DNA from 3 places in the Alteromonas sp. 5NS40-0096 genome. Region 2 is predicted to be linked to each of the others. Evidence: predicted binding sites of a transcription regulator. Region 2 holds the regulator's gene; each other region holds the start of a gene.
What was found. Region 2 encodes FNR, which switches genes on or off when oxygen is low (the NO sensors DNR and NnrR bind a similar motif). Its sites were predicted from a motif close to TTGATCTAGATCAA; they were not measured.
Positions count from the first base shown of each region.

Region 1: clpB (ATP-dependent chaperone ClpB) is a predicted target of FNR. The motif match lies at 2,642-2,655, and genes of this name have one in related genera.
Region 3: ccmA (cytochrome c biogenesis heme-transporting ATPase CcmA) is a predicted target of FNR. The motif match lies at 1,823-1,836, and genes of this name have one in related genera.

Region 1 is NZ_BAAJLQ010000008.1:134,595-138,881, forward strand. Features, by position in the region: gene AC27G9_RS19480 (outer membrane protein assembly factor BamD) at 1-734, opposite strand, end outside; gene rluD (23S rRNA pseudouridine(1911/1915/1917) synthase RluD) at 894-1,880, shown strand; gene pgeF (peptidoglycan editing factor PgeF) at 1,880-2,602, shown strand; gene clpB (ATP-dependent chaperone ClpB) at 2,758-4,287, shown strand, end outside.
Region 2 is NZ_BAAJLQ010000001.1:718,993-723,279, forward strand. Features, by position in the region: gene AC27G9_RS03240 (heavy metal translocating P-type ATPase) at 1-962, shown strand, start outside; gene ccoS (cbb3-type cytochrome oxidase assembly protein CcoS) at 973-1,176, shown strand; gene AC27G9_RS03250 (sulfite exporter TauE/SafE family protein) at 1,169-1,843, shown strand; gene fnr (fumarate/nitrate reduction transcriptional regulator Fnr) at 1,864-2,601, shown strand; gene uspE (universal stress protein UspE) at 2,721-3,644, shown strand; gene ttcA (tRNA 2-thiocytidine(32) synthetase TtcA) at 3,750-4,287, shown strand, end outside.
Region 3 is NZ_BAAJLQ010000002.1:599,064-603,350, reverse strand. Features, by position in the region: gene AC27G9_RS08565 (heme ABC transporter permease) at 1-483, opposite strand, end outside; gene ccmB (heme exporter protein CcmB) at 483-1,148, opposite strand; gene ccmA (cytochrome c biogenesis heme-transporting ATPase CcmA) at 1,148-1,783, opposite strand; gene fliK (flagellar hook-length control protein FliK) at 2,020-4,287, shown strand, end outside.

The sequences.
Region 1 (4,287 bases), on a different contig from region 2:
TTGAGTTTTAGCGTTTTCATCGCATTGTTCTTGAGGTCTTCGAGCTGTAATATATCGTAGCACGTCACCATAATCTCTAAGGCTTGTTGCACTTTATCCGAGTCTGGGTAGTGTTCAATGACATATCTTCCTCGGTTGGCCGCTGCCACATAAGCTTCTCTTCGCATATAAAAACGAGCGATAGCGATTTCATAGCTAGCCAGCCTATCCTTTATGTACACCATACGCTTTCTTGCGTCAGCGGCATACTTACTATTCGGGTAGTTTTCTACGAGCTCTCTGAAGTCGTTAAACGCTTGTCGCGATTTACTGGGATCTCTATCCGTTCTGTCGATATTCAGCAAATTTTGAAACAAATTGCTATCTGATTCCATGTTTGTTAAGCCGCGCATGAAATAGGCGTAATCGACATCGGAATGATTTGGATTGAGGCGGATAAATCTATCGATTGTTGCCAGTGTTTGATCAGTTCTACCGGATTTATAATAGCTGTAGATGAGATCTAGCTGAACTTGGTGAGACAATGGGCCAAACGGGTAGCGCGAATCCAAACTACTTAAAATATCCGATGCACCGGTAAAGTTACCGTTTCTCATCGCCTCTTGAGCACTTGAATACAACTGCTCTGAACCTGTTTGTGCGAGTTGTTCCTCTACATTCTCCGATGAGCTACAGCCCGTGATCCCTACGATGACACCAAAGACAGCAGGCATCATTAATCTAGAAAATTTCATAATCGTTTTTTTTATCCTGATCTTGCGAGCGTCACCACACGGCGACGTTTTCGACATTCTAACGTACTCAACAACAATAAGACCACAGAAATGTCTTATTAGTAACGTTTAACAAGCCAATCCTTGTTATACTAACCCTTTTAGCCTTTTGAAGTAACTATGAGCCAAAGTGAAAACAGCGTGAATTTGGAAGCCGTTACCGATTCTTCTCATTTCGGTAAGCGTTTAGATCAGGTTTTAGCGGATTTGTTCCCTGAATATTCACGTTCTAAGTTAAAAGAGTGGATTTTAGACGGTTGTGTTACCGTAAATGGCGAGGTTTGTGACATCGCTCGTCAAAAAATGGTAGGGGATGAAGACATTATTGTCGCCGCGACTATTGAAGTACAAATCTCTAGTCAGCCGCAAGATATCGATTTAGACATTGTTTACGAAGATGAACATGTACTGGTGATTAATAAACCTGCCGATTTGGTCGTGCACCCCGGGGCAGGTAACCATGACGGTACAGTGTTAAATGCGCTGCTATCCCATGTACCAGATATTGATAAAGTACCTAGGGCTGGCATTGTTCACAGACTGGATAAAGATACTACAGGCTTGATGGTTGTCGCTAAGACCTTGCCCGCACAAACGCACCTCGTTGACCAATTGCAACAGCGCACTATGAGCCGCGAATATGAAGCGCTTGTCACCGGGACTATGGTAGCGGGCGGAATCGTTGATGAACCCATTGGTCGACATGCGACTAAACGTACTCATATGGCAGTCAGAGAAATGGGTAAGCCAGCGGTGACTCACTATCGTGTAATCGAAAAGTTCCGCGCACATACGCACTTGCGTTTAAAATTGGAAACCGGGCGTACACACCAAATTCGCGTGCACATGGCGCACATCAAACACCCATTGGTAGGTGACCCAGTTTATGCGGGTCGCAATCGCTTACCTAAAGGTGCGACCGAAGCCTGTGTGACGGTATTAAAAGGGTTTAGAAGGCAAGCTTTACATGCTGCACAATTATCCTTTTTCCATCCTGAATCCGAAGAATGGTTAACGTTCAAAGCACCGTTACCAGACGATATGGTAGCGCTAATTGATACTGTCCGAGAGGATTCGGACTTGCACGAGCAACCTGAAGAATATTGATGGTGCTATTGACACCCGGCTGGCAGGCGCCGCCTTATGTTGTGGCGTACTGTACTACTAGGGAAGGTGGCTTGAGCACCGGCGATTATCAAGGCCTCAATGTGGGAATGCACGTTGGCGATATCGCTCATGTGGTCGCTAAGAACCGCCAATCCTTGCCTAACTTTAAAAAAATAGCCTGGCTGAATCAAACCCACAGCGATACCGTAATTGATTTAGATGCATCGAGTGCTAGGGACGGCGATGCGTCGGTCTGTCGTACTTCACGTTTTCAGTGTGCAGTCATGACAGCCGATTGTGTACCCGTTCTCGTTTTTAGTCGGTCGCAAAAAGAGGTGGCAGCTATTCACGCCGGTTGGAAAGGTTTAGCCTCAGGCATTATTGCTAAGACAATCGACAGCATGCTGAGTTCAGCTTCTGACCTATGCGCTTGGGTCGGTCCGGCCATCTCCGGTAAATGCTATGAAGTCGACCTCGCCCTTGCCGAAAAATTTTCAGTATACTCAGACGCCGCTACTCAAATCGACAGAGTGACAAAAAAAGCACGACTGAACATACCTCATATTGCAAAGCTTCAGCTACACGACGTTGGAGTAGGAGAGGTTATCATGTCAGATATGTGCACTTACTCTGCGCCTGCTACATTTTTTTCTCACCGTTATGCGACGCACCAAAACAAAAAGGCGACAGGGCGCATGGTGTCTGTAATTGGACTCGAATAGCGCTTAGTCTCTAACTACTTCGCACACAAAGTGTCGCTTTTGCTCTAGATCAAATCCAAATGGTTATTTTTATCAGTAAACTTGAATCATGACGAAAACGCACCCATAAATTAATCAACTCATTATTCGCTGCATCTTAATGGAGATAAATCGTTATGCGTTTAGACCGATTTACCAGTAAATTTCAGATGGCAATCTCAGATGCCCAATCATTAGCGTTAGGGCGTGATCACCAGTACATCGAGCCTGTTCATTTGATGACCGCAATGTTAAATCAACAGGGCGGGTCCGTTAGGCCTTTACTGGATCAAGCTAACATCAACGTCAATGGCTTGAGGTCCGCTTTAGCAGAAGCGATTGAGCGCCTACCCAAGGTCTCCGGTATCGGTGGCGATGTGCAATTGAGTAAAGAGTCTGGTGTGCTGCTCAATTTATGTGACAAGATTGCACAACAACGGAAAGATGATTACATCACGTCAGAAATGTTTGTACTGGCGGCGCTTCAAGATAAAGGCCGTTTGGGGGAGATATTTAAATCGCTCAATATTACAGAGGCGAGTGTTAATCAAGCCATTGATCAAATGAGAGGCGGCCAGAAAGTCACAGACCCGAATGCCGAAGATGTGCGACAAGCCCTGGAAAAATTTACTACTGACCTTACTGAGCGAGCAGAGCAAGGCCGTTTAGATCCCGTTATTGGCCGTGACGATGAAATTCGTCGCACGGTACAAGTACTGCAACGCCGAACGAAAAATAACCCTGTACTGATTGGCGAACCGGGTGTTGGTAAAACCGCCATCGCTGAAGGATTGGCTCAGCGAATTATCAATGGCGAAGTGCCAGAGGGACTCAAAAATAAACGAGTGTTATCACTCGATATGGGAGCTTTGGTTGCTGGCGCCAAATATCGTGGAGAATTCGAAGAACGATTGAAGGCTGTGCTCAATGAATTGGCTAAAGAGGAGGGGCGAGTCATCCTCTTTATTGACGAACTCCATACTATGGTGGGAGCAGGTAAAGGTGAAGGGGCAATGGACGCTGGCAATATGTTGAAGCCGGCCTTAGCACGCGGGGAATTGCACTGTGTCGGCGCCACGACCCTAGATGAATATCGCCAATTTATTGAGAAAGACGCAGCACTGGAAAGACGATTCCAAAAGGTCCTTGTCGATGAGCCTTCTGTTGAAGATACCATCGCGATTTTACGTGGCTTAAAAGAGCGATACGAGCTCCATCATTCAGTCGATATTACCGATCCTGCGATTGTCGCTGCGGCGAGTCTCTCTCAGCGTTACATTAGTGACCGGCAGTTACCCGATAAAGCTATCGATCTCATCGATGAAGCGGCTTCTAGTATTCGTTTGCAAATTGATTCGAAACCCGAAGAAATGGACAAGCTAGAACGGCGTATCATCCAGCTCAAGCTCGAAGAACAAGCCCTTGCTAAAGAAACCGATGATGCGAGCCATAAACGCCTAGAGACCATTGAGCTAGAGCGAGAAAAAGCAGAACTTAAGTTTGCTCAACTTGAATCGGTGTGGAAGGAAGAAAAAGACGCCATGCAAGGGACGCAAACCATTAAGTCGGAATTAGAACAAGCCCGTTTGGATTTGGAAATTGCGCGTCGAGCCTCTGATTTAAGCCGTATGTCTGAACTGCAATATGGCCGCATCCCAGAGTTAGAG
Region 2 (4,287 bases):
TTGCAACGCCTTCGGCGTTGACATGTGCTATGGCAAAACTCAATCGCGGTGGGGTTTTACTCAAGCGAGCCGACGCACTCGAACAGCTCACTGCGATAGATACTATTGCACTCGATAAAACGGGAACGTTAACGCAAGGAAAGTTCTCAGTGACAAAAGCCTGGTATGCCGACGGTACTGACAGCGCTTTGCTTTACGACATTGTTTGTACTTTAGAAGCGCGCTCAGAACACCCCATTGCCAGCGCATTTACCTCACAAAATGCTTTACCTCAGCTTTTAGACTTCAAGGTTGTGCCAGGAAAAGGCGTTGAGGGTAGTATCGGCCAAGAGAAATACCGATTGGGGTCAAAGCATTTTGCAGGCGCGAAAACCGAACAGCACTGGGGAAATGTCTATCTGTGTAATGAACAAAACCAATGCCTTGCCGTTTTTGAAGTCACAGACAATATCAAAGACGGTATTGCAGAGGTGTTGAAAAGCCTAGACGCTTACACACTATGCTTGATAAGCGGTGATACTCAACAACACGTTTCATCAGTCGCCAATACACTCAATATCGACACCTTGTTCGCCGAGCAAACCCCCGAGGACAAGTACAAAACGGTAAAAGCGCTACAGGCCAAAGGGCACAATGTAATGATGTTAGGCGATGGTATCAATGATGCGCCTGTTCTCGCGAGTGCTGATGTCTCGGTTGCCGTCGGCAACGCTACTGACGTAGCGAAGAATGCTGCAGATGTTATCTTGCTGTCTAATGAACTAGATAACGTCCCCGAACTTCTAGAAACTGCTCGCGCCACTAAGCTAAAAATCAAGCAGAACATTGCATGGGCAGTTGGGTATAATGTACTGATATTACCTTTCGCTGTATCTGGCATGCTGACACCATGGCTCGCAGTGATTGGCATGTCATTGAGTAGTATTATTGTCGTTTCAAACTCGACCCGTTTGTTAAAATAGGGCTAGCATAGTGAGTATTATTTACGTATTGATCCCTCTGGCTGTCATTATCGTGGCAATTGCGATTGGCGTCTTTTTTTGGGCTGTTAAATCAAACCAATTTGAAGACTTAGAGCGTCAGGGATATAGCATTTTGTTCGACGACGACCTACCAAAAGAACAAAGACGACAGCCCGACGTACAGCAGCCGGACTCTCAAACCAAGAATGACTGACTTTAACGTATTCTCTGCGTTTCTTATTGGTGTAGCAGGCGGCGTACATTGCGTTGGTATGTGTGGTGGTATTGCTACGGCGTTTGGCGCAACGATTCCGTCTCATCACCCTAAGAACGCTTATATCGCGTTATACAACCTCGGTAGAATATTAAGTTACACGGTTGCTGGAGGCATCACCGGCTTTTTGGGAGGCGTTGTATCGCTGTCACTGCGTAATGGATTAGTTTATCTATCTATTGTAAGCGGCATTATACTCTTGCTACTCGCTTGTTACTTGGGTAACTGGTGGCGAATATTAACCGCAATCGAAGCGCTCGGTTCTCGGGTCTGGAAGCGAATCCAGCCTTTGTCTAAACGGTTTTTGCCAGTTGATTCCTATGGTAAAGCGTTGGGTTACGGCATGATCTGGGGTTGGCTACCGTGTGGGCTGGTTTACTCTACACTGACATGGTCAATGGCGTCTGGCGATGCCCTAAACGGCGCTGCCATCATGCTAGCGTTCGGCTTGGGCACGCTGCCAACACTCTTTGCAGCCAGTTTATCCGCACAATGGTTGGTCAAAGGTTTTCGGCACCCCGTTGTTAAACAATGCATTGCCACTTTAGTCGCAATATATGCAGTTTTCTTGATTTATAATGGTTACAATAGTATCTATAACGCTTAGGCAAAGGACCCGGAACGACTATGAGCAAGACCAGCGATTTTTCAATACATTGTCAAAACTGTAGTTTCAGTCACCTGTGTTTACCAGTTGCGCTCAATAAAACAGAAATTGAGTCATTGGACGACATTGTTGAACGAAAAAAGCCACTGCATAAAAATGATAAGTTAATTCGTTCTGGTGACAGCTTCACAGCCTTGTACGCGGTGAGAAGCGGTTCGTTCAAATCGTTCGTCAGTGCCAAAGATGGCGAAGAGCAAATCATAGGGTTTCATTTTCCTGGTGACATTATTGGCTTTGATGCGCTGCGCAACAATACCCATGAAAGCTACACCCAAGCCCTAGAAACCGCCATGGTCTGCGAATTGCCCTACGACACATTAGACAAAATGTCGGTACAACTACCTAAGCTGCGCCACCAAATCATGAGTTTTATGAGTGCAGAGATAAAGCAAGACAATGAAATGATGATGTTGTTAAACAAGCGTACCGCAGAAGAACGCTTGATCTATTTTATCGCGCAATTGTCGCAACGTTTTGAAGAACGGGGCTTCTCATCTCGAGAATTTAATTTATCAATGACCCGAAACGAGATTGGAAACTACTTGGGTCTTACGGTCGAAACGATTTCCCGTTTACTTACGCGTTTTCAAAAAGAAGGCATTATTCAGGTTGACGGTAAGCTTATTACCATCACGGATTTCGACGCGATGGAAGACAAACTCAACAATATGGGCGTGCAAACAAAAGAGGTGATTTAAGCCTCTTTTTGATCCAAAACAAATCACATTTTTCTATATTCGACCTACACTTATGTAAAGAGGCAACACTAACGTTGGTTCGTTGTGTTTAATGACTATTGCATTAGGGAAGGTCGCATATGATTAACTACAATCACTTACTCGCTATCATTGAGCCTGATAGAGACAATCAACCTGCCCTATCCCGGGCGATCGAACTTGCCGAAAAGACGGAAGCCAGCATTACGGCATACATGGTGATCTACGATTTCTCGTACGAAATGACAACCATGCTCTCATCAGATGAACGAGAAGCCATGCGAGAAGCCGTAATCAAAGATCGTCAAGCTTGGTTGGAGGATGAGTTAAAACACTACAAAAGTAACGCAGCAATAAAGGTGGTTGTTGAATGGCACAATCGCGCCTATGAATCCATTATACGCTTTGCCATGGCACACAGCTGTGACATCGTTGTAAAGGCCACAAAACCTCACGATGATCTGACTTCAGTCATTTTTACGCCTACGGATTGGCATTTGTTACGCAAATGTCCTTCTCCGGTGTTGTTAGTAAAAGACCACGATTGGCCTGAGGATGGTAACATTATTGCAGCCGTCAACGTCGGCACCGAAGACAGAGAGCATGCGCAGCTCAACGACAAACTCACCGTGATTGCGAAAGACTATGCAGACTTGCTGATTGGCAAGGTTAACTTGGTTAACTGCTACCCCAGTACACCGCTCAACATCGCGATAGAGGTCCCAGAGTTTGACCCAACGACTTACAATGATTCTGTGCGAAATCATCATCTACAAGAGATAGAACGTCACTCTAATCGATACGATATTCCGCTTGAACGATGTCACGTAAAAGAAGGCTTGCCGGAAAGCGTGATACCACAAATTGCAGACGCCGTTGATGCGGAACTCGTCATCATAGGCACCGTGGGTCGCGTTGGTCTATCAGCGGCGTTAATTGGCAACACCGCTGAGCATGTAATCGATAGTTTGCAGTGTGACGTGCTTGCGATCAAACCCGACGGTTTCCAATCCCCAATACGCTAATATCCAATGGATAAACGCGCTGACTCTGTTTAGAACTAAGGCTATGCGCAGGTGCGGGCATTTTGTATAATGCCCGCTTTTCGAGTAATAGAGCACGTTTCGCGCATGAATCAGAACGCAGTAGAAGCCAAGTTGACAGAATCCGGCTCAACCAGTTCACAACAAAAAGCCAAGTACAACTTCAATAAATTACAAAAACGCCTACGACGAAATGTCGGTAAAGCGATTGAAGACTTTGGCATGATTGAAGCAAACGATAGAATCATGGTTTGTCTTTCCGGAGGAAAAGACAGCTACACCATGCTCGATATCCTCATGTTCTTGCGTAAGATAGCTCCTATCGACTTTGATATCGTCGCGGTCAACTTAGACCAGAAGCAACCGGGCTTCCCAGAACATATTCTGCCCCAATACCTCGAGAGTGTCGGTGTTGAATACAAGATCGTAGAAGAAGATACCTACTCTATTGTCAAAGACAAGATCCCGGAAGGTAAGACTACCTGTTCTTTGTGTTCTCGATTGCGCCGAGGCATTTTGTACCGAACGGCTACCGAATTAGGCGCAACCAAAATTGCGCTGGGACATCACAGGGACGATATGTTAGAAACCCTGTTTTTGAATATGTTTCACGGTGGCAAACTGA
Region 3 (4,287 bases), on a different contig from region 2:
CACACCGGCGGCTTTACCAGCTTGCTGTTTATCTTCGAAGGCACCGTAAAGTGCAATGACACCCAAATACAAAAACAAGAGTATGAGTTCAGATGTCAATCTCGCATCCCACACCCACCATGCACCCCACATGGGTTTGCCCCACGCAGCACCGGTAAACAGAGCAATAAAGGTCATGACCGCACCGATTGGCGCCATGGCAATCATGCTCATGTAAGCCGTTTTCCACTGCCAAACGATGCCCACAAGCGCAGCGATTGCCATCGCGACATAGGTGCTCATCGACAAAATGGCACTAGGAACATGGATATAAATAATTCGAAACGAATCACCTTGTTGGTAATCTTGAGGCGCAAACAATAGGCCCCAAATCGTACCAACAACTAAACAGATGATAGCCCCTACCCAAAAGTAAGGTTGTAATGTCGTACACAACTGATAAGCACGTTCAGTTTTCGCGTACGGATGAAGCCATTTCCACATTAATTCTGACTCACTCTAATCGCATATGCTATAGCAAACGGTGCCAGCGCCATTGCCAGCAGTAACATAGCGCCCATAATAGCAAGTTGCGCGCTATAAGGTAATTGTAAGGCTGCTGAATCTACCGCAGAAGTGGCAAAAATCAGCAAAGGTATGAATACAGGTAACAGTAGTAAGGCCAGTAACAAGCCGCCTTTTTGTAACCCTACCGTTAACCCAACGGCTATCGCTCCTATTAACGACAGCAACGGGGTACCCAACAACAATGTCAGTACTAATGCCCAGTACATGTCGACGGTAAGATTCAAAAACATGGCCAATAGTGGCGATAGCAGTAACAATGGGACGAAACTGACCAACCAATGGCACAACACTTTCATCGATACTACAGCCCAAAGCGGCATACCACTCAACACCAACTGTTCTAACGAACCATCGGCGAAATCATCGCGAAACAACCGTTCCATGCCCATTAATGAGGACAATATCGCAGCAATCCAAATTACCCCAGGGCCAATGCGCTGAAGGGTCTCAGGACCGGGACCAACCCCCAAGGGGAACAACGTGATAACAATTAACAAAAACATCATAGGCTGGGCTAATTCACCCAACTGACGAAACGCAATCGCTAAGTCGCGTTTGAATACACCGTGAATCAATCGCATTACGCCCGGTACTCCAAGTCAAACTCTCTGATGTCACCTGCTAATGCTGATAATGGCTGATGAGAAGTTGTTAATACGGCTCCACCCTTGCTGACGTGTTGAGCAAAGGCCGTTTCCAATAAGGCAACGCCGTCAACATCTAGTGCCGTAAATGGCTCGTCCAATATCCATATGGAAGCAGGCTTAAGCCACAGTCTTGCAAGGGCAACTCGACGCTGTTGTCCTGCGGACAGAAAACGCACGGGTACGTCTTCAAGCCCAACGAGCCCCAAACTGTCGAGGATAGCAAAAATGTGTTGATTGTCGGTTTTTACACCGTGCTGAGCACACCAAAAATGGAGGTTTTCGAGTGCAGAAAATGCGCCACTCAAGCCAGCCTTGTGACCAATATAAATCAAAGATTCTTGGTAAGAGACTGGATCATGGGCAATATCGACGCCCTTATACATCACAGCGCCCGAATCTGGCTTAGACAGCCCAGTCAAAATACGCAACAAACTCGTTTTCCCCGCACCATTAGGGCCGCGAAGATAAACCAGCTCATTGTGATTAATTGAAAATTGTAAATTGTCGAACAATACCCGATCACGCTTGGTACACGTGAGTTCGAGGCCTACGAGACCTGACAATTCCATTCCTTAATATTGGTGTATACCCGTTTTACCGCCAAACACTTGCTTTGGCTCAACCTCGTTGAGGTGAATACAAAATTAGGTAACGTCTTCATAAACTTGGGCGTATTCTATCATAACCAAATGCATTCGCACCTAATCCCACGCATCTATACGACTCAGATCAAAAGTACAATTCAGTTTTTGGTGTTTTTTGTCGATAATATAAGGGTGATGTATCCGATAAACCCGAGAATGTTGTGAACCTGCCACCGACGACAGTGCCCGATGATATTGCCCAATCCCAACACTCAGGAAGTGTAGCGAGTGCGAGTATCAGCGCTAACCAAATTACCAGCGCACTCTTGTCTAATATCGGCCTGTTAGCAAAAGTGGTGGTCTTGCGGCTACCTGAACAAATCATTAGCGCAACGACTCGCCAAGGGCAGCCCTCAACGCCAGGGTCAATCCAAACAATCAACTTGGCTACCACCCAAAACCAACCACCCCAAGCCAATGCCGATTTGCGCTTGGTGCAAACTCAAACCACTCAGGGATCAGCGGCTTTGCTAGTACAATTGGCAACTAGCCAACAGTCTTTTAGTTTGCCTCCAAGTGCCGCAAACAACCTAGTCCAACAGCTGAGCCCGAGTATTATCAGCAATATCAGTAACCATACCCAGATACAGCTGCGTTTGCCAACTGCTCCCGCCAACACAAATATCACAGCGACCTTGACCATAGTTCCGGATAACAGCGGGCGAGCAGCCATACCTGCCCCAATCACCACTGAAGTAACACTGCCGCAGGATACGGTGACAGCGATTACCCAAAGTCGCCTTCAACCCGCTCAGGCCGCTAGCCGCCAATTACCACTGAATTATATCGTGACTATCCAAGCACCGGCATCGAATGCCCCCAAAGTCACGCTAACACCAGTGGCTACGCCAACGGCTGATAGTAACGCAACGGCGACTTCGCAAAGCGTACCCGATGGAAATGAGCAAAATCCGCTGCAAGCACCAATACAAAAAGCGAAAACCGCTCTCCCTCAAGGGGTTAATTTGGCGAACAATAGTGTGCCGATTACGCAGAAAATTGTCGAGGCTGTGTTGGCTAAGGGAGTGTCAATTGACCAGTTGCCAAAAAAAGTGGCCGCGCCGTTACAATCAGTTCCAACCGCACCACAAGTTACGTCAGAAAAAGTCTTTCCCACGCAACTCACATTGCAAGGCAACAAGGCACAAGTACAACAAACCAGTGTCAATGTGATTGGTGTCAATCCGCGTCCAAGCGCTACACCATTATTGACATCTTTGCCGTCCCTAGCGCCGCCGCTGAAACTCGCGCTAGCGGATGTGATTGAAACTACCATTGCCCGCACACAAAACGTTGCATTGGATACAAGCACACAAAAATCGAATCCAGCAGCTAACCTTGGAGCAAGCACTGTTGTCGCCACGAGTACTCAGGCAGTAGTGAAGACGCCTGATCAATCCTCACGCGCAACAGCACCTAACAACCTTGCCTCCCCCACAAACACCGTTACTGGTGAGGCAACAGCATCCGTTGTCAGTGAAAATAGTAACCCAGATAAACTACCTGAAACCTTGTTGTTACAAGTTCGCCAATACGCCAAACAAATGTTGGTTCAGTCAGGTTCAACTACCCAAGCGCTGCAAACCATCTTGGCCGGCTTAGGTGAAGCGAAACAGCTACCAGAGAAGAGCACACAGCAATTAGCTCGCAGTATAATTGAAGCTATCAAGCCACAATCAGATATAACTGAATCTTTGCCAGACACAACAGTCAATAGCGATAATGAAGGAACGTCAAGCGTGCCTAAAGACACGCAAACGGCCGCCGCCAACACTGCATTGATACGAGCGCTTATTACTTCTCCACCGTTAACAACCATTGGGGCGATCACAAACTCAACGCCATCCAATTTCATTAATGGCCTTGTGACTGTACTACAGCTTTCTTTGGCTACTCGAGCGATACGTCAACAAGGACAACTCGCTGATACAGTCTCGACACTAAGTCGCGTGCTGCCAAAGTCAATTAACGGCCAAACCATTCAGGCAAAGACGCTAAATGACTGGTCCAACATAGAGAGTAAGTACCAACTTGAGAAATCCACCAAAACGCTGTTATCCAATATTCAAAACAGTAAATTGCAACATACCGAATCCCGAAGTATCGGCCAAGAAAATCTCCATTTGGTATTGCCAATCAGTCAACACGACAACAAAGCGCCTGAACTGCTGATTCAAAGAGAAGAAGAGAAATCAGGTGATCGTGATAACAAACCGGCGCACGGGAGACAATGGAACCTCACCATGAAATTAGACGTAGGCGATTTGGGCGAAATGTTAGTGAAAACCGCGGTACGCGCTGAGGATATCGACATCGATATATACACTTCTTCTGACGCTTTGATGAGCAAAGTGTACGACACATTACCCTTTTTGAAACGTCGGCTCGCAGCACTTGGTGTTGGCGTCAATAGCAGTAGCTGTCAGCGC